Regions from separate parts of the Thalassobacillus sp. B23F22_16 genome, predicted to be linked through region 2. Evidence: riboswitches for the same ligand, from Rfam matches in the RefSeq annotation. Region 2 holds a riboswitch; each other region holds the start of a gene.
The links. Region 2 has a riboswitch for S-adenosylmethionine ahead of ACGTNI_RS10570 (O-acetylhomoserine aminocarboxypropyltransferase/cysteine synthase family protein). Riboswitches for the same ligand answer to the same signal wherever they lie in the genome.
Positions count from the first base shown of each region.

Region 1 (5,845 bases), on a different contig from region 2:
AATTGGAGCTGCTTCCACTGTTTGATGAAATGTTTTATCAGATTATGATAGAATAAAAGCATGGTAAATAATAAGGGGGGTAAGAGCCAATGGCAGTAACCTTTTATTGGTACCCACAATGTGGAACATGTAAAAAAGCCAAGAAATGGATGGATGAAAATGGTGTCGAGTATGAGCCTGTTCATATAGTTGAACATCCACCAACAGAGTCCCAACTGCAGGACTACATAACGAAAAGCGGTCTTCCTGCTAAGAAGTTTTTTAATACCAGTGGCAAGAAATATCGCGAACTTGGTATGAAGGACAAGCTTAAGGAAGCCGATGAGTCTGAAATGATAAAGTGGTTAGCTTCCGATGGAATGCTGATCAAACGACCAATCGTAACAAATGGAAAAGATGTAACCGTAGGTTTTAAAGAAGCTGATTTCGAGAATACTTGGAAATAATGCTTCTGAAAAATGAGCAAATCACTGGCATTATAATTGGAAAGCTTTTATGTTAGTAATGCAGTTTATTTATAATAATTATAATTTGGAGGGATTAGTCATGAGTTTGCCAAAAGAATTAAGTTATTCCGAAGAGCATGAATGGGTAAAAGTTGAAGGAGAAAAAGTTCGTATTGGTATTACAGACTTTGCACAATCTGAGCTTGGCGACATCGTATTCGTGGAATTACCAGAAGTCGGGGACGAGCTTGAAGCAGATGAGCCGTTCGGCAGTGTAGAATCTGTGAAGACTGTTTCTGAGCTTTATGCTCCTATCAGCGGTAAAGTCGTTGAAATCAATGAGGAATTGGAAGATTCTCCAGAATTCGTTAACGAATCTCCATATGAAAAAGCGTGGATGGTTATTGTTGAGCCTTCTAATAAGTCCGAAATGGACGAATTGATGACAGCTGAACAGTATGAAGAAATGATTACAGAAGACTAATTTTTTCTTCAACGGACATCCTATGGACAAGGGGTGACCTATTATGAATCAATCTAAAAGACGTGCCGATACTACTGGCAGACAGCGCCAGCGTAAAACTAAACCTGCAAAACAAGAGGCGCCGAAAGTCCGTCAATATGTAGATTGTGATGGTGGCGGCTGGTGTTGAATAAACGTTAGATACCCACAGACCATGCTATCCTACAGCATGGTCTGTTTTACTAAAAGAACTGGGTGGGATCCTGATATGAACGATCAAAACCAAGTCCCCATTCTAATCGTAGAAGGGATTACAGATAAAAAACATATAAAAAAGATATTGGATGATCACAATCAGGTAGAAATATTATGTACGCATGGTACGCTCGGGGTAGAACGGATGGAGGAAATGATCCTCGACTATAATCTTGATGATCGCATTGTCTATATTCTGGTGGATGAAGATGATTCAGGTCATAAGTTGAGGAAACAACTGACTCATGAACTCCCGCATGCGGAACATATATATGTAGATAAAGCTTACCGGGAAGTAGCAACAACTCCTGAACCGGAACTGGCTCGAGCACTATTAAGCCAACATTTTCATGTTAAATCAATTTACCTGATATAAAGGTGGGTACGATGGAAGTATTAGAACTGTCATCAGAAAAAGACTTAATTAACACTAATAGGAGTGCCATGATTTTTATTCATAGTCCGTTTTGTGGGACATGCCGCATGGCCAGGAAAATGCTTGATACGATTGAATCGTTGTGGAAGCAAAACCTGTTTTTTGAACTGAATGCATCGTTACATCCTGGTTTTATGCAGGAAAATCAAGTTGAAAGCGTACCATGCTTATTAATTGTATCTAATGGCAGGGTGAAGGATAAGGTTTATGCTTTTCGTTCCGTTCCTTACATGCAGAGGATCGTGTCTAAACACGTCAATTCCTAACATTATTTCCCGAGAAATAACGAGAGGAATAGCTTTGGTCTAATTTAAGAGTTTATTTTCAATTTAAATAAAGCAAAAAGCCGAAATTATATTTATTTCGGCTTTTTGCTTTATTAGGAACTGTTATTTCACTAACTCTCCAATTTTTTCAACTATTTCAAGAAACTCTGCCTGATCTCCGAACTTAGCAGAAATATTACCGTATTGGTCAATGATAACGGTGGTTGGTACACCGCTGCATTGGTATTGGTCATAAGTTGATCTGCCATCATCCACTAAAGTGGGCTGGGTCAGGAATTTTTCAGCGAATGATTTTCCTGCGTCGCCTTCTCTCTCCCGACCTGCTACATTAATAGTAAGAAGACTAATTTTGTCTGAGTCCATAGACCGGTATAACTGCTCCTTCATGGGTAAATCCCTGGAACAGTCTGGACACCAGGATACCCAAAAAGTAAGAACGATTACTTTTCCGAGATCATCTTGTAAATCATAGACGCCTGAATTATTGATATAAGGCAATTGGAAAAGTGGCGCTTTCTCCATAAAGAAACCTCCTCCGTATTCATAGAATTCTGTCATTATCCTACCATATAAATGGAAGACAGCGCATATTAGAAGTATTGCATAGTAAGAATACTTATTTGCCGAAATTAATCGAATTTTGTTGACAATAATTTCGCTCACATGCTACAATCTTTTTTGTGACACTTAAACGGATTAAAGTAATAAAATTAATCACATCTCTTATTAAGAGTGGTGGAGGGACTGGCCCGATGAAGCCCGGCAACCGTCAAGTTTTCCAAGCTTGAAAAGGTGCCAATTCCTGCAGAGTTCATAAGCTCTGGCAGATAAGAGAACGGAGCAGCTTGTTACCTAAGCGCCTTTCTGTTCTCTAAGCAGAAAAGGTGTTTTTTTATGCATAAAGTAAGTTTTACTTTATAGAAATGTTGGAATTAAAGTCTTTCTAAGTAAGACTCGGGACAAGCAGTATTTTCTTTGCTTTAAACCATCAGCAAGCAGTAGGAGGCAGCACAGAATGATTTCGATAAAAGATTTATCTAAAGTCTTTCACACGAAAGACCAGGATGTCACTGCGGTTGATCATCTCGATCTAAATATTGAGGCCGGGGAAATTTACGGTGTTATCGGATACAGTGGAGCTGGAAAAAGCACGTTCATCCGTTTATTAAATCGTCTGGAGGATCCCACGGGCGGCTCGATAACGATAGATGGGCAGGAAATAACAAGCATGAGCAAAAATAAGCTGCGGCTTGCCCGTCAGGAAATCGGTATGATATTTCAGCATTTCAATCTACTTTGGTCTCGTACAGTCAGAGATAATATCGCTTTTCCGTTAGAGATAGCCGGTGTACCTAAGGATAAAAGGCAAGCAAGAGTAATGGAATTGATCGAACTGGTAGGACTTCAAGGGAGAGAGAACGCCTATCCTTCCCAATTAAGTGGCGGTCAAAAACAGCGTGTCGGTATCGCACGGGCATTAGCGAATAACCCTAAGGTGCTTTTGTGTGATGAAGCAACTTCAGCACTTGATCCAGAGACTACCGATTCGATTCTCGATTTATTAGTCGATATTAATGAAAAATTAGGCTTGACCATCATTTTAATCACCCATGAAATGCATGTCATCAGAAAAATATGTCATCGCGTTGCTGTAATGGAAAACGGTAAAGTGGTGGAACAAGGGGATGTTTTAGATGTGTTTCTTCACCCAAAACGCCCAGTGACAAAGAAATTCGTGGATCAAGTGATGGGAGATCCTGATCAAGATCACTCTTTGGATTTAATACATGAAAAATACTCTTCAGGAAAAGTGCTTCGGTTGCATTTTGTTGGGGAGAGCACTAATCAGGCTGTAATCAGCGAGCTTTCCAGAGAGTTCAGCATTGATCTCAACATCCTTCATGGAAAGATCACGCAGACGAAAAAAGGCGCTTATGGAACACTTTTTGTACACTTGGAAGGCTCTCAAGGTGAAATAGAAAAAACTATTACTTACATTGAAGGCACCTCTGTTGAAGTGGAGGTGATTACACATGTTTAATGAACTGTTCCCTAATGTAGATATGGCTGATATGATTACTGCTACCAATGAAACACTTTATATGACAGTTATTTCGGTAATAGGAACTCTGATTTTAGGAATAATGCTTGGCTTATTACTGTATTTATCCCGTCCGGGCGGCTTGTGGGAAAACAAAACTTTAAATTGGATTATATCTTCTTTAGTCAATGTTTTCCGGGCTATTCCTTTCATTATATTGATTTTACTTTTATTTCCGTTTACAGATTTTTTAATGGGGACTATTCGCGGCCCTAAAGCTGCGTTACCTGCGTTGATTATTGGAGCAGCTCCATTTTATGGCAGGTTAGTTGAGATAGCTTTGAAAGAAGTAGATAAAGGAGTTATTGAGGCAGCTAAGTCGATGGGTGCAAAAACATCCACAATCATTTTTAAAGTATTATTGAAGGAATCAATGCCAGCCCTTGTCTCTGGTTTGACAGTCACAGCAATCGCGTTAATTGGTTATACTGCAGTCGCAGGTGTAATTGGAGCTGGCGGGTTGGGAGATTTTGCCTACTTCTATGGCTTCCAGCGCAGTGATTTCGATGTGGTTTTTGTATGTACTGTCCTGATTGTATTAATCGTATTTATTTTCCAATTTATCGGGGATATTACTTCCCGAGCCTTGGATAAAAGATAGATAATAAAGTAAAGGGGAATTAAAAATGAAAAAATGGTTGATTGGGTTAATATTCAGTTCTGTAATTTTAGTACTTGCAGCTTGTGGAGGTTCCGACAGTGGAGGTTCCGATAATGGCTCCGAAGACGAACTTGTGGTAGGTGCAACCAGTGTTCCTCATGCTGAAGTTTTACAGGAAGCACAGCCGCTTCTGGAAGAGGAAGGAATTCAGTTGAAGATTGAACAATACCAGGATTATGTCTTGCCGAATAAGGATTTGGAGAGTGGGGAAATCGATGCGAATTATTTTCAACACATCCCTTATCTTGAATCTCAAAAAGCAGAGAACGATTATGATTTTGTAAACTTAGGCGGCATTCATATTGAACCAATGGGAATTTACTCACAAAATATTACCAGTGTAGATGATATTTCAGAAGGTACCACTGTGCTTATGAGCCGTTCGGTTGCTGATCATGGACGAATCCTTTCTTTATTTGAGCGTGAAGGCTTGATTAAATTGGATGAAGAGGTAGAAAAAGTCGACGCAACAGTAGACGATATAACAGAAAACCCTAAAAATCTTCAATTCGACTCAGGGGTCAATGCAGAAATGCTTACTTCCAATTATGAGCGAGAAGAAAATGCACTTGTAGCAATTAATACCAACTATGCGATTGAAGCTGATTTGAATCCTAGTGAGGATGCCCTCATCCTGGAAGGGTCTGAATCACCTTACGTGAATGTGATTGCAGCAAGAAGTGAAGATGAAAATTCAGAAGCCTTGAAAAAGCTCGTCGAAGTATTGCGTTCAGAGGAAATACAAACCTTTATGGAAGAAGAATATGATGGAGCTGTAGTTCCAGTAGATAGCGACAAATAAATAATATGTTGATTAATACCTCTCAGGATATTCTCATAGATATTGCTCATACTAGCAATAACGAATATCCTGGGAGGTTTTTATTTATGGAAGAAAATAAAATGACTTTTACTGAAGCATACCTGCAAGAATATAAGCATGGAATCGGTACATTTACGGAAAAGATGCCGGAAATCGCTCATCATTTTAATGCTTTTACAGAAGCTTGCTTTGAAGCAGGCGAATTGACAGAGAAAGAAAAACAATTGATTGCACTCGGTATTAGTGTGGTAGCTCAAGATGAATATTGTATGATTTATCATACGAAAGGATGTATCGACCAGGGGGCAAGTGAAAAGGAAATAATGGAAGCTTGTGGCGTTTCTGCAGCCTTTGGTGGAGGTGCCGCAATGAG
Region 1 covers NZ_JBIEKD010000010.1:85,016-90,860, reverse strand. The annotation lists gene ACGTNI_RS09935 (arsenate reductase family protein) at 90-446, shown strand; gene gcvH (glycine cleavage system protein GcvH) at 547-930, shown strand; gene ACGTNI_RS09925 (hypothetical protein) at 974-1,099, shown strand; gene ACGTNI_RS09920 (toprim domain-containing protein) at 1,178-1,540, shown strand; gene ACGTNI_RS09915 (thioredoxin family protein) at 1,552-1,866, shown strand; gene ACGTNI_RS09910 (TlpA family protein disulfide reductase) at 1,990-2,409, opposite strand; SAM riboswitch class I at 2,608-2,721, shown strand; gene ACGTNI_RS09905 (methionine ABC transporter ATP-binding protein) at 2,903-3,928, shown strand; gene ACGTNI_RS09900 (methionine ABC transporter permease) at 3,921-4,589, shown strand; gene ACGTNI_RS09895 (MetQ/NlpA family ABC transporter substrate-binding protein) at 4,615-5,451, shown strand; gene ACGTNI_RS09890 (carboxymuconolactone decarboxylase family protein) at 5,538-5,845, shown strand, end outside.
Region 1: another riboswitch for S-adenosylmethionine. It lies ahead of ACGTNI_RS09905 (methionine ABC transporter ATP-binding protein); the one in region 2 lies ahead of ACGTNI_RS10570 (O-acetylhomoserine aminocarboxypropyltransferase/cysteine synthase family protein).

Region 2 (5,845 bases):
AGAATTGGATAATAATAAATTAGGAGTTATCTATACAGGCGGGGCTTATGTGTTGTGGGGATTCCTTCCGATATATTGGAAGCTGGTGCAAGAGGTGCCCCCTATCGCGATTCTCGGACATCGTATTGTCTGGTCTTTCGTGTTTATGATCGGGGTTATCTTGATATGGCGGAAATGGAATATGTTTCGCTCAGAAATTAAAAGAACATGGAAAAACAAAAAAAGCGCGCTCGGTATTACTTTCGCTTCCATTGCCATCAGTATTAATTGGCTGACCTACATATGGGCTGTAAACAGCGAGCATGTCGTGGAAGCTAGTCTGGGCTATTATATCAACCCTCTGGTGAGTATTTTACTTGGTATGATATTCTTCAAAGAAACTTTCAACCGGCCGCAATGGCTGGCATTCATACTGGCAGCTGCCGGTGTAGCTTATATGACCATCAACTTCGGCTCTGTTCCATGGCTCGCATTGATGCTGGCGTTCAGTTTCGGGATTTATGGCCTCTTGAAAAAGACTGTCGATCTAAACGCCATATTCGGTTTGACAATTGAAACATTGATCATGACTCCGATTGCTGCCATCTACTTGCTGAGCCTGCCGCAAGCAAACTGGGGAAGCATCGACTGGCTGTCCATCACTTCGTTATTATTATTCGGAGCCGGTGTGGCTACCGCCATTCCACTGCTGCTTTTTGCTGCCGGGGCAAAACGTATTCCTTTATCCATGGTTGGTTTTTTGCAATATATTGCTCCTACCATCATGCTGATCATCGGCGTATTTCTATACAATGAACCATTTACACACGTTCATCTGGTGTCATTTTTATTCATCTGGTCGGGTTTATTAATTTATACGTATGCCCGAGTGAAACGACTGCGGCGATATGACCAGGCCGCCTAGACCCTCTGGTTGAAGCTGGACACTTCACTTATGGTATGATGAAGATAAGAACCGAGGAAAGGTGGAATAGGAATGGGTCTATTAGATGGATTGATGGGGAACGCCTCTGAGGTTGATTTGAAAGATGTAGAAAAACAACTAGAAAAAGTCATTACTTCAAACGAACGGATTGAAAAGGCATATAGAATCCTTCGTGATATGATGATTTTCACTGATAAACGAATGATCATGGTAGATAAACAGGGGATGACCGGTAAGAAAATCGAGTTTCACTCTGTACCTTATAAGTCGATCACCCACTTCAGCGTGGAAACTGCTGGCACGTTCGATTTGGATGCTGAACTGAAAATCTGGCTTTCTGGTGCATCAGAACCGCTCTATAAGCAGTTCCGCAAAGATAAAAGTATTTATGATATTCAGCGGGCGATTGCTGAATATGTCACCCAGTAAAAAGCACAGGATTGCTCCTGTGCTTTTTCTATTCCTTTTCGGCTTCTACTACTTCATCTAAGATCGGGTAAGCTTCCTCTACCCCTTTTTCGGCGACAAGGCATGCGACACCGAGCGGGGTTTGCCAGAAGGAATCAGGAATCTGTGGTGTTTTCAAACCAGCTGGTTTGAACAATGCCCGGTACACCCGCTGTACATGCTCCTGGGTCAACTGCCTGTCCTCCACCCGTTCTCCCCGTGCAATCAAGAAAATGTAACGCATCGATTGGAACAGATTATCTCCAGGCATGAATGTGTACTCCTTAAATAACTTCAATTGCTTCTCGACATCCTCTTTCAGTCCATTCCTGGCCTGTAAATCATCCAGATGAGCGAGTAGATGACTGTATACTTGTTGAAATACACGCCGTTTTTCTTCCTGCATGACTTGATCTGTATAGATCTCCTGTAATTTTTCGTAAGCCACTGCCTTTGTCCACAAAGTTGACCTTCCTCCCCTTCGCTATAGTACTGACTACATTCATTTTAACATTATTTTCCGCTAAAAGAAGGACTATCCTCCAGGTGTTTCTTCCACTTATCTTAATATCGTTTCATGGTTTCCAACAAGATATTAGAGTAACGCTTATTCCTCTTTCATTAGGTTTGCTGCTTCTTGTTTAACCGCCTTCCATAATATAGGACTGTCTTTTGTATGATGTTCAAGCAGCTCCGGTAAATGCGGAGTTAATTTGTTCCATACAATGGGATTGGCGGCTATTGTATTAATAAATGCTTTTTCTTTTTCAGACCAGGAACGTACAGATTGTATGTACTCAATCGTCAATTGATAGGAGGGTATCAATTGCTTGTCCCGCTGCTGATGGAATCGCTCCATCGATTGTTTCCAATCTGCTCCCTTACTGTATTGGTCAATCGCTTCCGCAAGTAGAAAAGATTGCAGGAAAGCATCATTGATACCAAGACCAGTGCTCGGATCTTTGCTATGTGCTGCGTCCCCAATCAAGGCCCAGCCTTTTCCATAAGGCTTTCGAAAAAAGTTCTCCACTCCGGCACCGCCTGTTATTCTTCCTTGAAGCTTCGCTTGCTTCAACCGTATATCCATGCGGTAAAACTGGCCATAATAATGTTCAAACATTTGTTGAGGATTTCTGGTAAAATCTTTAAATTCCCCCTGATGAATTTCTAATCCGAGACAATCCCTCCCTGGCTCCATCGGAAACAAAAAGCCAATCCTGCCATCCTGGAGAAAAATTTCGGTGGCAGGCTCTTCCAATGGGTGTACACCTTCATAATATCCATAAAAAACCGGTCTAAGAGCAGGTAAATCGTTATACTTTTCCGCTTGAACCCATTGGGCTACTCGGGAACGCATCCCGTCTGCTCCCACGACAAGATCCCCGTAAATCTCACTTCGTTCGCCATTGTTATGTACAATTTCCACTCCAAAAACCCGGTCTGAGCCCCAGACTAGTCCGTCCACTCGTGTTTTTTCCATCACTTCTACGTGAGGGTATTCAAGCGCATGCTTAAGTAATGTATAATCCAGAAAATCCCTCCTCGGAGCCATCGTATATGACTGGCGGGGTCCTTCCATCAAGCTGTCTCCAATATATGTCCGCATCCTTGTAATTTTTCTCAGTCCACCTTTTTCAACCGCCTCCAGCACACCTAATTGTTTTAAATAATTCAGGTGTGAAAGGTGGTGCGTAGACAACACATCACTGGGAAATGCTGCTTTATCAATCAGCAGTACCTTTTTACCTTGCCGGCCTAATAAAATTCCGAGGCTCGCCCCTGCAGCTCTTGCCCCCACAATGATGACGTCATAATCTGCTCGCTTCATGTAATCCCGCCTTTACTGATTTTCTCTTACTTAAGGTTAGCCGAAATACACGAAACCCGCCAAGAAAAAAACTGATTATTTTCAAGTTACTAAGAAATGAAAACAAAAGCGCCCTAAATAAAACAAGCCCAGAGCCAAATAGTGACTCTGAGCTTGTTTGCATTTATGAAGTAACTCGATTGTTAAAAGGTCCTTTCTTCGATCACTTCTTTATTTTCATCCTGGATCGATACTTTGCTTGGTTTATTTTCTTTTGCCAGCTCTTCCGCTTTTTCAATGGCTACTGATTTTTCATCATATAGATCTGTCGGAGCTATATCCTCAATTTTTACAAACCAGCCTGTTACATCTTTGTTAGGTTCTACGCTATATTTTTTCATGTCATCCACTCCTCTATCTTTTGTTCTTGGTACTCCTGTTCCCACTAACCTGTACAGCAAAACATCGCCCGCTCTATAAATTACCATTAAGCCTTTCCTGGTCGAAAAGTCGAAGACTTGATTTCGAAATGTTGTATGAGTAGAAGGGGCGTTGGGGAAGGATTCGCTTTCCAGCTCCATCACCTAGACACTCGCGACATAAGCAGTCCATCAACGGGAAGAAAAATCACTTCCCTTTTGATGTTCTGCTTATGCGTGTCGTGTCTCCCAAGGTGATTACGCATTAATTTCTTTCCGCGGGGAAGACGGCAAGCATCCTCGAGCTAAAGCTCTGTGGGGTCTTGCCAGCCTATCCTTTCCCAATGTTAAATCAGCACTAAGATTTAATAGAGAATCTTTCTTAAAAATAAAAAATTGTTTGACTTTAAATTTGTAATCATCTAGAATACGTAGCAAGCATAAATATTGCAACAACCAATCGAATCTCTTATCGAGAGCGGCGGAGGGACTAGGCCCGACGATGCCCGGCAACCATCAAGCATTGCTTGAAAAGGTGCTAATTCCTACAGATCTGTGGATCTGAAAGATAAGAGGAGGACCGTATATACGCCCTCTTCTTAGGAAGAGGGCTTTTTGTTTTCCCTTCGAAATCTTTCCCCCACTGTTTCTGCGTGGAATACCTTTACATCCAAATCGATTATTTACAATTTTCAAGGAGGAATATTAATGAGTCTACCATTCAATCAATACAACCCGGAAACATTATTATTACACGGAGGACAGGAAGTCGACCCTTCGACCGGCTCCCGTGCCGTTCCAATCTATCAAACTACTTCCTATGTATTCCGTGATACGGAGCACGCTAAAAACCTGTTTGGTCTTGCTGAGCCAGGAAACATTTATTCCCGAATCATGAACCCGACTGTCGATGCTTTCGAGCAACGAATCGCTTTGCTGGAAGATGGTGCTGCTGCAGTAGCTACTTCTTCCGGAATGGCTGCGATCACGTTGGCCATTCTTAATATCGCTTCTGCCGGTGATGAAATTGTTGCGTCCACCAACTTGTATGGTGGGACGTATAATTTATTCACTCATACTTTGCCGCGCTATGGCATTACAGTTAATTTCGTCGACAGTACTGACCCGGAAAATATCAAAAAAGCTATTACGCCAAATACGAAGGCTGTTTTTTCTGAAATCATTGGCAACCCGAGTTTGAATGTATTGGACATTGAAGCAGTGGCAGATGTCGCTCATGAAAATGGTATCCCACTCATTATCGACAACACGTTTGCTACTCCATATATTTGCAAACCGATATCATGGGGAGCAGATATCGTCGTTCACTCGGCTACTAAATGGATTGGGGGTCATGGTACCACCATCGGCGGCGTAGTGGTAGACAGTGGCCGGTTCGATTGGACGAACGGCAAGTTCCCAGGCTTCACGGAACCTGATGAAAGTTACAACGGACTTCGTTATGCCTATGATGTCGGCCCATTGGCTTTCGCCATCAAACTGCGTGTACAGCTGCTTAGGGATATCGGTGCTTGCCTAAGCCCACAAAACGCATTCCTGTTACTGCAAGGTCTGGAAACCCTCCACCTTCGCATCAAGCAGCACACACAAAACGCGCGTGAAGTAGCACAACATCTAGTGGAACATGATGGAGTCGAATGGGTGAACTATCCTGGTCTTGAAAGCCACCCTACCCACCACCTGGCCAAAAAGTACTTGAACCATGGTGCAGGTTCTATTGTTGTATTTGGTATCAGGGGTGGACGAGAAGCCGGTCGGAAAATGATTGATAACATCAACTTGTGGTCACATGTTGCCAATGTCGGCGATGCCAAGTCATTGATCATCCACCCTGCTTCTACGACACACCAGCAGCTAAGCGCCCAGGACCTTGAGAAAACGGGTGTTACTGAAGAATTGATCCGTTTATCCATTGGTCTGGAATCTACCACCGACCTGCTTGCCGAACTGGATCAGGCAATTGAATTAGCAACAGGAGCGGAAACACCTGCTCCCAAGAATGCAAAAGATACTGTCCAATCTGTTCTCGGTTCCTCGCTGGATCGCGAAAATGGAGATTTGAGAAGACGTGTGATTGTCACGACAGGAGAACTTTCTGAAACGGGTAAATCAGAAATCAAGAAATTGGAACGTCTAGGCTTCCAAGTGAAAGATATATCAGAAAAAGACGAGCTGCTCGATACTAAAGTTGATATTGTTTACAGTGAGTCTGCCACTGAAATAAGA
Region 2 covers NZ_JBIEKD010000011.1:87,047-92,891, reverse strand. The annotation lists gene rarD (EamA family transporter RarD) at 5-904, shown strand; gene ACGTNI_RS10590 (PH domain-containing protein) at 977-1,354, shown strand; gene ACGTNI_RS10585 (hypothetical protein) at 1,383-1,835, opposite strand; gene ACGTNI_RS10580 (NAD(P)/FAD-dependent oxidoreductase) at 1,980-3,200, opposite strand; gene ACGTNI_RS10575 (DUF2188 domain-containing protein) at 3,383-3,580, opposite strand; SAM riboswitch class I at 4,065-4,173, shown strand; gene ACGTNI_RS10570 (O-acetylhomoserine aminocarboxypropyltransferase/cysteine synthase family protein) at 4,307-5,845, shown strand, end outside.

Region 3 (5,845 bases), on a different contig from region 2:
AGGCAAGAGAACGCTGGGGTGATAAGGCAGTAGATGACGCTAACAAAAAGACCAAAGGAATGAGTGAGGCAAAACAGGAGGAAGTCAATGACCTGTACCGGAAATTGGCGACAATCCGGCACAAGGACCCAGCCTCCAAGGAAGCACAAGAAGCTATTGCTAAATGGTATTTGCTCTTAAATGAGATTGGCAGCTATTCTTTAGAGGCTTTCAAGGGTTTGGGCCAAATGTATATCGCCGACGAACGTTTCACAAAAAATATCGATCAGTTCGGTGATGGCCTGGCTCAATTTATGGCAGATGCCATGGCTGTTTATGCCGATAACCGACAACCAAATTAAAGCAACTTCTATATACTGGAGGACCCGGGATGTTTTTTCTAACACCCCGGGTCCTCCAGTTTTTTACATATGTCAATTGAATACGATTGTTTTATTTTGATGCACGAGAATGCGATCTTCTAAATCCCATTTCACACCGCGAGCAAGCACACTGCGTTCTACTTTTCGTCCGATTTTCTTCAAGTCTTCTGCATTATCGCGATGGTCGACACGCATGATGTCCTGCTCAATAATCGGCCCTTCATCCAGATCATTAGTGACATAATGGGAGGTGGCACCGATCAGTTTTACCCCTCGCTCATAGGCACGGCCATAAGGATTCGCTCCAATGAATGCTGGCAGGAACGAATGGTGGATATTGATGATCTGGGATGGATAAGCAGCTACGAAGTCAGGAGTCAGGATTTGCATATAACGGGCCAGGACGATTTGATCGATATTGTAATCTTCCAGCAGCTCGAGTTGCTTCTTCTCTGCTTCCTTACGGATATCTTTATTGGCTGGAATATGATGAAACGGGATACCGAATGATTCTACCAAGTCCCTGGCATCCTCATGGTTGCTGACAACAACCGCAATATCGGTTACTAAGTCACCGCTCTGCCATTCCCATAACAGTTCACGCAGGCAATGCAATTGTTTGGATACAAAAATTGCGGTTCTCTTCAGCTGATAAACAAATTTCATATCCCACTGCATGTTAAAGTTTTCAGCTACCGCTTGAAATTTGCTCTTCATCTCTTCTTCTTTTCCCTGCAGTCCAGGACAATCAAATTCAATCCGTAAGAAAAATGTTCCTTCATAGGCATCCGTTGTATACTGGCTGGACTCCATGATATTGGCTCCATTTTGGAAAAGGAAATTAGAAACGGCTGCTACGATCCCAGGCTGGTCGGGGCAGCAAATCAGCAGTCGTCCTTTATCTTTAGTTGCTTCTTGAAATTTTCGTAGATGTTGGTGTGTTGTTTCAGCCATAATAATCTCCTTTACATGTATTACTAATAGTTTAGTCTTTATCTTATCGCTCTATCCTATAACAAAATAGGTGCTGACAGCAAATCAAAATCCCCTCGCCTCTGGAGGGGATTGAATTCTGCATTATTTTAAAGAGGGCAGCCTGAATTTTATTTGCTACTTCCCTGATATATTTGCGAGGTTATAATTATATTAGCGCTTTGCCCTGTAAATTATTGTGCCTGTGAATGATTTTCGTCATCATTATCAGATTGATTAAACAATAGGTTATCATCGATACCGGCTTTACTGAAGTTTTCGCCGAAATACTTGGCCATGCTGGCATGGGCCTGTGCTTTGATCGACGCATCGATGTGGGAAACAACACTGTATATGGCATAGATGATAGCAAGGCTGTCATCCGCAAAACCCACGACCGGAATGAAGTCAGGAATGACATCGGCTGGGAATATCAGGTAACCAAGTGCACCCGCAATCGTAAGCTTGTCTTTCTTCGGAGTGTTTGGGCTCTTGAATGTGTAATACAAAAGGAAGCTGTAGTAAGCGATCTTAGAACCGAGCAATAATGCATAGCGGCCCATCTTGGCAAAAAACTTACGCTCGGAAAAATATTTACGCCCGGTTTCCACTGCTTTGCCGGGATTGAAGTTCTTTAGTTTTTTATTATAATTCTTTTCTTCACTCATCATCTAATTCTCCTTTTCGATAGAAGTGCTTCTCTTATTTTACCTTCCCCGATTACACCGTTGTCAATCATTCTCTTCTACTAGAAAATTCGAAAAATTCACTTCTTACCCTTGTAAAATTCACCGCTTTAGTGTAAGTTAGTGAGAACCAATTAAATACTTACTCGATGATTTCTTATCTAGAGAGGCAGAGGGACTGGCCCGTCGAAGCCTCAGCAACCACTGGTATGACCAGAAAGGTGCTAATTCCAGCAAGTTGTGTGATGCAGCTTGGAAGATAAGGAGAGGAACTTATTCATTCAAAAGTCTTCTTCTTATGGGAAGGCTTTTTTTATATTTACCTATGATTTTTCAACGAGGAGGAATTGTACATGACCGATCATTCGTATTCTTTTCAAACACGCGTTCTTCACGGTAATCATAAGTTCGACCCGACCACAGGTGCGGTGAGCGTGCCGATTCAGCAGGCGTCAACTTTTCATCAAGCAGACTTTGATAATCCAGGAAAATATGACTACAGCCGCTCCGGCAACCCGACAAGAGAAGCCCTGGAAGAGGAAATCGCCAGACTGGAAGGCGGCGATAAAGGGCTTGCTTTCGCATCCGGTATGGCTGCCATTTCCACCTCGTTCATGATGTTGTCAAAAAACGATCACGTAGTCATTACGGAAGATGTCTACGGTGGGACATTCCGACTGGTCCACGAGGTCCTGCACCGGTTCGGAATCGAGCATACTTTCGTCGATATGACGGATTTGCATGCGGTAGCGACAGCCATTCAGCCGAATACCAAAATCGTCTACATCGAAACACCAGCTAATCCGCTCTTAAACATAACCGACATCAGTGCTGTCGCTAAACTAGCAAAAGCGCACGGCTGCTACACATTCGTGGATAATACATTCATGACTCCAGCCCTGCAGCGGCCATTGGAACTGGGCGCCGACCTGGTCCTGCACAGTGCTACTAAATTCATTGCAGGTCATAGTGATGTTGTGGCTGGCCTTGCCGTTACAAACCATCCGGAGATTGCCGAACAGCTCCCGTATTTACAGAATGCTTTTGGATCGATTCTTGGTCCGCATGACTCCTGGCTCGTTTTACGTGGACTGAAGACACTGGACTGCCGGTTGAAACAGTCGACTGAATCAGCCATCAAAATCACACAGTATCTAGCCGAGCATCCATTGGTGGAAGAAGTATATCACCCAAGCCTAACCACTCATCCTGGTTTTTCGACCCACAACTATCAGGCAGACGGTCCCGGTGCTGTCCTTTCGTTTCGGTTGAAAGATGCAGCTGCTGTCCGTGAATTCTCTAAACATGTGGAAATTCCCGTATTTGCAGTGAGCCTGGGAGCTGTCGAGTCGATTCTTTCATACCCGGCGAAGATGTCACATGCTTCCATGCCTGAACAGGAAAGGCTGAAACGCGGTATTACCGATGGTCTGCTCCGTCTATCTGTCGGCCTGGAAAAAGCCGAAGATATCATAAAAGACTTTGACCAGGCATTGCAACAAACCACCAAGCAAGAAGTCGAACTAGGAGGATAACGAATGAAATTAGATCAAGCACTACAGGAAAAGACATTAATCGGAGACGGCGCGATGGGGACCCTGCTCTATTCTTACGGGGTGGATCGCTGTTTTGAAGAACTGAACCTGTCCCATGCGAAAGAAGTACGAAATGTGCATAAAGCCTATGTTCGTGCCGGTGCTGATGTTATTCAGACCAATACGTACGGAGCCAATTATATTAAATTATCCCGCTACGGGCTGGAAGATCACGTAAAAGCGATCAATACTGCAGCCGTACACCTGGCAAAGGAAGCCGCCGGTAAAGATGCCTATGTCGTAGGCACCATCGGAGGCATTCGGGATATTCAAAAAGAAATACCAACAATGGACGAATTGAAACGCAGTTTCCGCGAGCAGCTATATTGCCTGCTGATGGAAGATATAGACGGATTGATTTTTGAAACCTTCTATGACCTGGAAGAACTGACAACCGTTTTAGAGATTGCCCGGCAGGAAACTGATCTTCCATTAATTGCGGAAGTATCGATGCATGAACCCGGCGTTATGCAAAATGGTACACCGCTTGCAGATGCGCTTCACCTTTTGGAACAAAAAGGTGCTGATGTTGTCGGCGTCAACTGCCGTCTTGGTCCTTATCATATGATTCAAGCACTCGAAGATGTTCCACTACCGGAAAAAGCAGTGCTTTCTGCATATCCGAATGCCAGTCTGCCAGATTACGAGGATGGAAGATTAATTTATCCCAATGACCCAAATTATTTTCAAAAAAGCGCGCTGGACTTATACCGGCAGGGAGCACGTCTGATCGGCGGTTGCTGCGGGACTACTCCCGAGCATATTGCTGCGGTCGCTAAAGAAGTAAAAGGCAGAAAGCCGATTACCGAGAAAGTAGTATCTATTAAACAGCCACCTGTGCCTAAGCAGGTAGATGACAGTAATCGTGAGGAACACCTTCATGAAATCGCAAAGAAACAGCGTTCCATCATTGTCGAACTGGACCCTCCGAAAAAACTGAATACAGAAAAATATCTGCGCGGGGCAAAGGCTTTAAGAGATGCTGGAGTCGATTCGGTAACACTAGCAGACAACTCTCTCGCCTCTCCCCGAATCAGCAATACAGCGATGGCAACAATCATCAAGCAGGAATATGAGATCAATCCGCTTGTCCATATCGCCTGTCGTGATCGGAATTTGATCGGGCTGCAATCGCACCTGATGGGACTGCATACACTTGGTATCCGCGAGGTCCTTGCCGTGACCGGTGACCCTACGAAAATTGGCGACTTTCCCGGGGCCACCTCCGTATATGATTTATCGTCATTCGACCTGATTCACTACATCAAGCAGCTCAATGAAGGCATCTCCTTCTCTGGTAAATCACTAGGAGAAAAAACTGATTTTTCTGTTGCTGCTGCATTCAACCCGAATGTGCGTAATTTGAACCGGGCAGTCGGCCGCTTAGAGAAAAAGATTTCTTATGGGGCTGATTACTTCATCAGTCAGCCGGTTTACTGCGAAAAGCAGATCGTGGAAGTCTATGAAGCTACGAAGCATCTCGATACACCGGTTTATATCGGTATTATGCCGCTGACCAGCTCACGAAACGCGGAATTTCTGCATCATGAGGTTCCAGGCATCAAGCTTTCACCTGAAATACGGGAGAGCATGGAACAACACAGCCATGACAAAGAACGTTCCCAGGAAGAAGGAATTGCCATCGCCAAATCATTGATTGATGCGGCGCTTGATTTGTTTAATGGCATCTATTTAATCACCCCTTTTCTACGTTATGAAATGACGGTAGAATTGACGGAATACATCAAACAACAAACCGCAAAGCAGGAAAGGAAGATTTCCAATGGCATCAACATCATTTAAGGAACACCTTGCCAGTAGAATACTAATATTGGATGGTGCAATGGGAACGATGCTTCAACAGGCAGACCTGACACCGGAAGATTTTGGCGGAGAAGCCTACGACGGATGCAACGAATATTTGAACATTACCGCCCCCCATGTACTGGAACGGATTCACACCGAATATTTGGAAGCTGGCGCCGATATTATCGAGACTAATACTTTCGGAGCGACCAGCCTTGTCCTGGATGAATATGACCTTGGCCACTTAGCTGAGGAAATCAATATCAAAGCAGCACAAATTGCTAAAGAAGCAGCTGAATCTTTTAACAGTACAGACAAACCGCGATATGTAGCTGGAGCGATGGGACCGACAACTAAGACGTTATCTGTTACAGGCGGTACAACATTCGATGCCTTGGCAGAAGCCTACGAAGAACAGGCTCGC
Region 3 covers NZ_JBIEKD010000015.1:68,009-73,853, forward strand. The annotation lists gene ACGTNI_RS12905 (MerR family transcriptional regulator) at 1-341, shown strand, start outside; gene purU (formyltetrahydrofolate deformylase) at 414-1,316, opposite strand; gene ACGTNI_RS12915 (YkvA family protein) at 1,529-2,002, opposite strand; SAM riboswitch class I at 2,175-2,286, shown strand; gene metC (cystathionine beta-lyase) at 2,374-3,555, shown strand; gene ACGTNI_RS12925 (bifunctional homocysteine S-methyltransferase/methylenetetrahydrofolate reductase) at 3,559-5,418, shown strand; gene metH (methionine synthase) at 5,399-5,845, shown strand, end outside.
Region 3: another riboswitch for S-adenosylmethionine. It lies ahead of metC (cystathionine beta-lyase); the one in region 2 lies ahead of ACGTNI_RS10570 (O-acetylhomoserine aminocarboxypropyltransferase/cysteine synthase family protein).

Region 4 (5,845 bases), on a different contig from region 2:
TCCCTGAAGCGGATGGACGCAATATTATGCTTGGCTGGATGAATAACTGGCAATATGCACAGGATATCCCAACCGAAGGCTTCCGTGGTGCTATGTCTCTACCTCGGGAACTAGGCCTTTCATCTGGAAGCGATGGATCACTCTCTCTGACACAGAAGCCTGTTTCTGAGTTTGATAGCTTGAGAGGAGAGAGCACAGAGTGGACAGATGAATTGATCGATGGAAATGGCAAGCAGCTCCTATCTGAGACAGAAGATTTAATAGAAATTGAAGCTGAGTTTGATATGAAGGAAACTTCAGCAGAAGAATTCGGTTTCCAGTGGAAGAATAGCAATGAACAATCAATGGCAGTTTCCTTCAATACCCAAACTCAACAATTGAATGTAGACCGGTCAGAAGCAGGGGAATCCAGCTTTTCGGATGATTTTGCCAAGAAACACGAAGCACCCATGCAGATAGAGGATGGGAAAGTAAACCTACGTATGATTGTTGACCGGGCATCCATTGAGGTGTTCGGAAATGATGGAAAAACCGTGCTGACGGATCAGGTATTCAGAGACGAATCTCCATCTTCCTTAGAACTTTACACAGTCAATGGAGATGTTCAAGTAAACACAATTAAAATTACAAAATTAAACAAAGCCGACATCCGGGTGAAAGAAGATACGATACCGAAAGATGTCCCATCTACTTTGGAAAATGGAAACTTTGAAACGGGGGATTTGAGTGGCTGGAAACAGCAAGGAAATGCGTTTGCAGGTGCTGTGTCCGATGCCGAAAATTACTGGGACACTCATCCGTTTCAGCAGGAGGGGAAGTACCATGTATGGGGATTTGCTGGAGAGTCCAGCGACCCTGATTTCCGGACAGGGACGTTACAGTCAGACTATTTTAAGCTCGCGGGAAATGGGAAAATTGAATTTTTGATAGGTGGCGGGCAGGATATCGAGAAGTTATATGTTGCTCTTGTCCGGGCAGAGGATGGCAAAGAGCTGTTTAAAGCCACAGGAGCCAATGAGGAAAAATACCGACGTGTGTCCTGGGATGCCAGTAAATTTGTGGGGGAAACCCTTTATCTGAAGGTAGTTGATTACCATACGGATGGTTTTGGTCACATTAATGTAGATGATTTTCAAGTCTATCATGAGGGGGAAATGCTTGGAGACACGATTGAAAATGGCAATTTTGAAACAGGCGACCTGACAGGCTGGACGATTGAAGAAGGAGACGCATTCAGCGCTGAGGATGTCACTTCCGATACAGATTGGGGATGGGGAGGTCCATTCAATCATCAAGGCGATTATCATTTATGGGGAGCTAAAGATGGAGGAGATGAACAGACGGGTGTGCTTAAGTCGTCTCCGTTCATCCTCTCAGGAACAGGGAAGATTTCCTTTCTGATAGGAGGAGGAAATGACATTGATAATTTATATGTCGCCCTTGTCCGAGCCTCGGACGGAAAGGAATTGCTGAAAGCGACCAATACGGAATGGAACGATGACGAAAGCTATACACCGGTCTCCTGGGATGCTTCCGATTACCTCGGAGAAGAACTGTATATCAAAGTAGTAGATAAAGCAACCGGTGGCTGGGGCCATATTAATGTAGATGATTTTCAGGTGAAACAAACCGGTCTGCTGGCCCATTGGCCATTGAATGAAGCAGAAGGAAGCGAAGCGAAAGATGAAGTTACAGGTAAGATGGATCCTGTCTCGTATGTATTCAATGATGCAAAATACAAGCCTTCCACGGACCCGTTATGGCGGGAAGGGTTAGTTGGAAACGCGCTGTTGTTTGATGGTTATTCAACCTGGATTACCCGTGATGCTGAAAGCATGATCCAGCCTGAAGATGCCCTTACGATTGAGGGATGGGTAGCCCCAAGGTCGTACGAATGGGGAGATCTGGGACAGGTCTCTGCGATTGTGAATCAGCATGATAAAACAAAAAATGAATAATGAAGATTGGAAGGAAACACTATCAGAAATAAAAGCAGTGATGGTCGAGTTTTTAGAAGGTAAACTGAATCAGGAATCCTATCAGTTGACCGATGACCAGTTACGTTTTCTGGCTGAATATGCAATCGAGCAAACGGGCGTAGAAAAAGCGAATGATATAGGGAAAGTCCAGGGTTATGTTATGAAAAGAGTAAATAATCATGTAACTGGGGAAGAGGTACGAGAAATTGTGAGAGAGCTATTGGAGCAATAAATAGTTGGTTGAATAAGCCGCAGTGTGTTGTCTCACACCACCTGCGGCTTCCTCATGGCTAAAACTAGCTCTCATTGTATTTAAGTATCTATTCCCTAGTGAGTTAATGGATTACTACAATGGGGCCAGGCAGGGATAGAGCTTTTCAAATACTAACAAAAGGCAGCTACTAATATGGTAGATATATTCACTGATATCATGATCAAATTACCACTGGAACGCGTAGCAGCCTATGCAGGAAACCTCGATTATGCTCCGATTAATGGTGTGAAGCGTTAGAAGTATAGAAAATTTGATTTACAACTTAAATGGTTTACTGTAAAGTGTTAAAGGGTGAAGGTTTTAAAAATTTCAATTCTTATGAAAAGTGACCGAGGGATAAGCATGTTGACGTCACAGCGGCCTTCCCGTTGGAGTGGACGCTAATTCCTGCACAATCTTAGATTCTGCAAGATAAGAGTTTGGCAATTCATAGCGAAGCTCTTTCCTAATAGGAAAGAGTTTTTAATTTAAGGTTCTTTGATTAAAAAGACGATGATGAGCACATTAATCCTAAAAAGGGGGGCACTAGATGATTTCGATTGAGCAGCTGTGTAAAGTCTATCAAACGAAAGACCGCAAGATTATCGGCGTCGATAACGTAACGATGACGGTCGAAAAGGGAGAGATTTTCGGAATCGTCGGTTATAGCGGGGCAGGGAAAAGTACATTGCTTCGCTGCATAAATATTTTGGAAAGGCCGACAAGCGGGAAAGTGACGTTAGACGGAATCGACCTGCTATCCCTTTCTCCAAAGGAATTAAGGACCGCTCGGCAGTCGATCGGTATGATTTTTCAAGGATTTCACTTAGCGATATCAAAAACTGTATTAGAAAATGTCTCGTTTGCCTTGAAAGCCTCAAAAGTGGCAAGGGCTGAAAGAAAAAGGCGTGCTTTGGAGCTTCTTGATCTTGTAGGACTCTCCGATAAAGCCAATCAATACCCTGCCCAATTAAGCGGGGGGCAAAAACAGCGGGTCAGCATCGCTCGCGCACTGGCAAACAATCCAAAGGTGCTTTTATGTGACGAAGCTACTTCTGCTCTCGATCCGAACACCACGCAGTCCATTCTTAAGCTACTGAGGAAAATCAACCGCGAACTCGGTTTAACGATTGTATTGATTACTCATGAAATGGAAGTTGTCAAAGAAATCTGCAATCGTTGTGCGGTGATGGAAGAAGGTCGGATTGTGGAAGAAGGCGAAACATATGATATGTTCGCGCGTCCGCAAAATGCATTAACGAAGCGTTTCATTCAAACAGTGCTTGACTTCAACCTTCCAAAAGAGCTGCTGGAACGCAGTAAAGGGACGATCGTCCATATGAAATTCACGGGTGAGATAGCAGGGGAGTCAGTCGTATCTGACCTTTTGCAAAACTATGAAGTTCGCGGCAATATTCTTCACGGAAAAGTCGACTATATCCAAAATAAAGCGTTAGGAACTTTCGTCATAGAATTAACAGGTGAAGACAAAGAAGTACAACAGGCCATAGAGAGTGTAAATGAGAAAGTAGAAGTGGAGGTGCTGCCGCATGATAGATCAATTCATCACTCTGCTGCCGGAGCTGAATAAATCGTTTCTAGAAACGTTAGTTATGGTTGGTATTGGTCTCATTGTGGCCTTAATCGCCGGCTTACCGTTAGGGCTTTTGCTTTTTGTTACAGACCGTGATTTATTTCTTGAGAATAAATGGGTGAAAAGCGTGACAGGAGTTATTGTGAACTTGGTAAGATCCGTACCATTCATCATTTTACTTGTCTTTTTATTTCCTTTTACTAATTTCCTGGTAGGTTCAACGACGGGACCTGTAGCCGCATCGGTCGCCTTATCAGTGGCTGCTATTCCTTTTTATGCCCGAATTGTCGAAGCATCTGCCAGGGATATCGACCGCGGGGTTATCGAAGCGGCGATTGCCTGTGGAGCTTCGCCCTGGTTGATAATTAAAGATATTATTTTTCCAGAGATTAAGTCTGGTTTGATAAGTGGGCTGACAATTACCGCTATAAGTTTAATCGGCTATTCTGCGATGGCAGGAGCGATTGGCGGAGGAGGCATCGGTGACTTAGCGATCCGTTACGGCTATTACCGTTATGACAATTTTGTTATGTTTACGACGGTCATTTTATTAATTGTTCTAGTTCAAGTCATTCAGTATGCGGGTGACTTCTTAGCTAAATACGTAAAAAAAGGGTAAAACATTTTGAGGAGGATACAACATGAAAAGAGTATTCGCTTTATTCATACTTCTTTCCACCGTTTTCTTAACTGCTTGTGGAGAAGATGAGGGTAATGCAGGTTCATCAGATGAGAAAGATACGATTAACTTTGGTGCGACGGCTGGTCCGTATAGTGATATGGTTACGCAAGCAATCGCTCCTTTGCTAGAAGAAAAAGGGTATGAAGTAACAAACAAAGAATTTACAGACTATGTTCAGCCAAACAAAGCCCTAGCCAATGGAGACTTGGATGCCAATCTTTTTCAACATAAAATTTATTTAGATTCTTTCGCGAAAGAGAACAACCTGGATTTGTCTGAGGTTATCATTGTGCCAACCGCTCCTATGGGAATTTATTCAAATAAATACGAAGACCTCGACAGCGTGGAAGAAGGGAGTACAATGGGCGTTCCTAATGACCCGACAAACTTAGCCAGAGCATTGATTGTACTTGAAGATGAAGGTCTTGTGAAAATCAATGAAGATGTCGACCCTCTGCGAGCTTCTCTAGCAGACATTGAAGATAATCCAAAATCCCTCGATTTCGTAGAAGTAGAAGCAGGTCAACTGCCCCGACTCGTAGACAGTGAAGACTTAGCGGCTGTCCCGGGGAACTATGCACTTGCAGCAAAGATGGATTTGTTAGATGCCCTGGCTCTTGAAGATATGCCAGACGATTATCGTAACCGTGTTGTGGTAAATACAGAAGATATCGATGCGCCCTACGTAAAAGATATCAAGGAAGTGATCGAGTCGGATGAATTCGAAGAAATTATCGATGAAGAATTCCAAGGATTTGGTAAACCGAAATGGATGGAAGAAGAATAAATGTATTTAAGTATCTGATTAACTTTAATGCCGCAGTATGTTGCCTCACAACAACTGCGGTTTTTTATATCCAAAAATAGAGTTCCTTGTATTTAGTCTATTACCCAGTGAGTTGATGATTAACTATAGTGATGCTTAGGCATTTTTGTTTTAAATATAAAGTATCACATGCTTTCTATTTACATATATTGTATCAATACTGAAATTTTTGAATTTAAAACCAACTAAACCACTCGTATTAATTGATGATTAGTTCTGCGCCACAAAAGTAAGACTATCTTAGAGAGGTGAACAATTATGGCTAAGTGGGTTGGTACGGATCCCACGTTTTATCCTTCTCCTAAATCAGCAATGGAAGCTCCGAGGGAGAAGCTTGCTTACGTTGCGCTCCTGCAGCCGGATGCCCTTGGGGTCATTGATCTTGACCCTGACTCAGAGACTTACGGACAATTGATTAATCAATTGCTTTTACCTGGGGAGGAGGAAGACGAACTCCATCATTTCGGCTGGAATGCCTGCAGCTCTGCGCTTTGCCCTACCGCTTTTCATC
Region 4 covers NZ_JBIEKD010000001.1:339,723-345,567, reverse strand. The annotation lists gene ACGTNI_RS01690 (glycoside hydrolase family 32 protein) at 1-1,958, shown strand, start outside; gene ACGTNI_RS01685 (GatB/YqeY domain-containing protein) at 1,936-2,211, shown strand; SAM riboswitch class I at 2,567-2,671, shown strand; gene ACGTNI_RS01680 (methionine ABC transporter ATP-binding protein) at 2,783-3,823, shown strand; gene ACGTNI_RS01675 (methionine ABC transporter permease) at 3,783-4,445, shown strand; gene ACGTNI_RS01670 (MetQ/NlpA family ABC transporter substrate-binding protein) at 4,468-5,295, shown strand; gene ACGTNI_RS01665 (selenium-binding protein SBP56-related protein) at 5,593-5,845, shown strand, end outside.
Region 4: another riboswitch for S-adenosylmethionine. It lies ahead of ACGTNI_RS01680 (methionine ABC transporter ATP-binding protein); the one in region 2 lies ahead of ACGTNI_RS10570 (O-acetylhomoserine aminocarboxypropyltransferase/cysteine synthase family protein).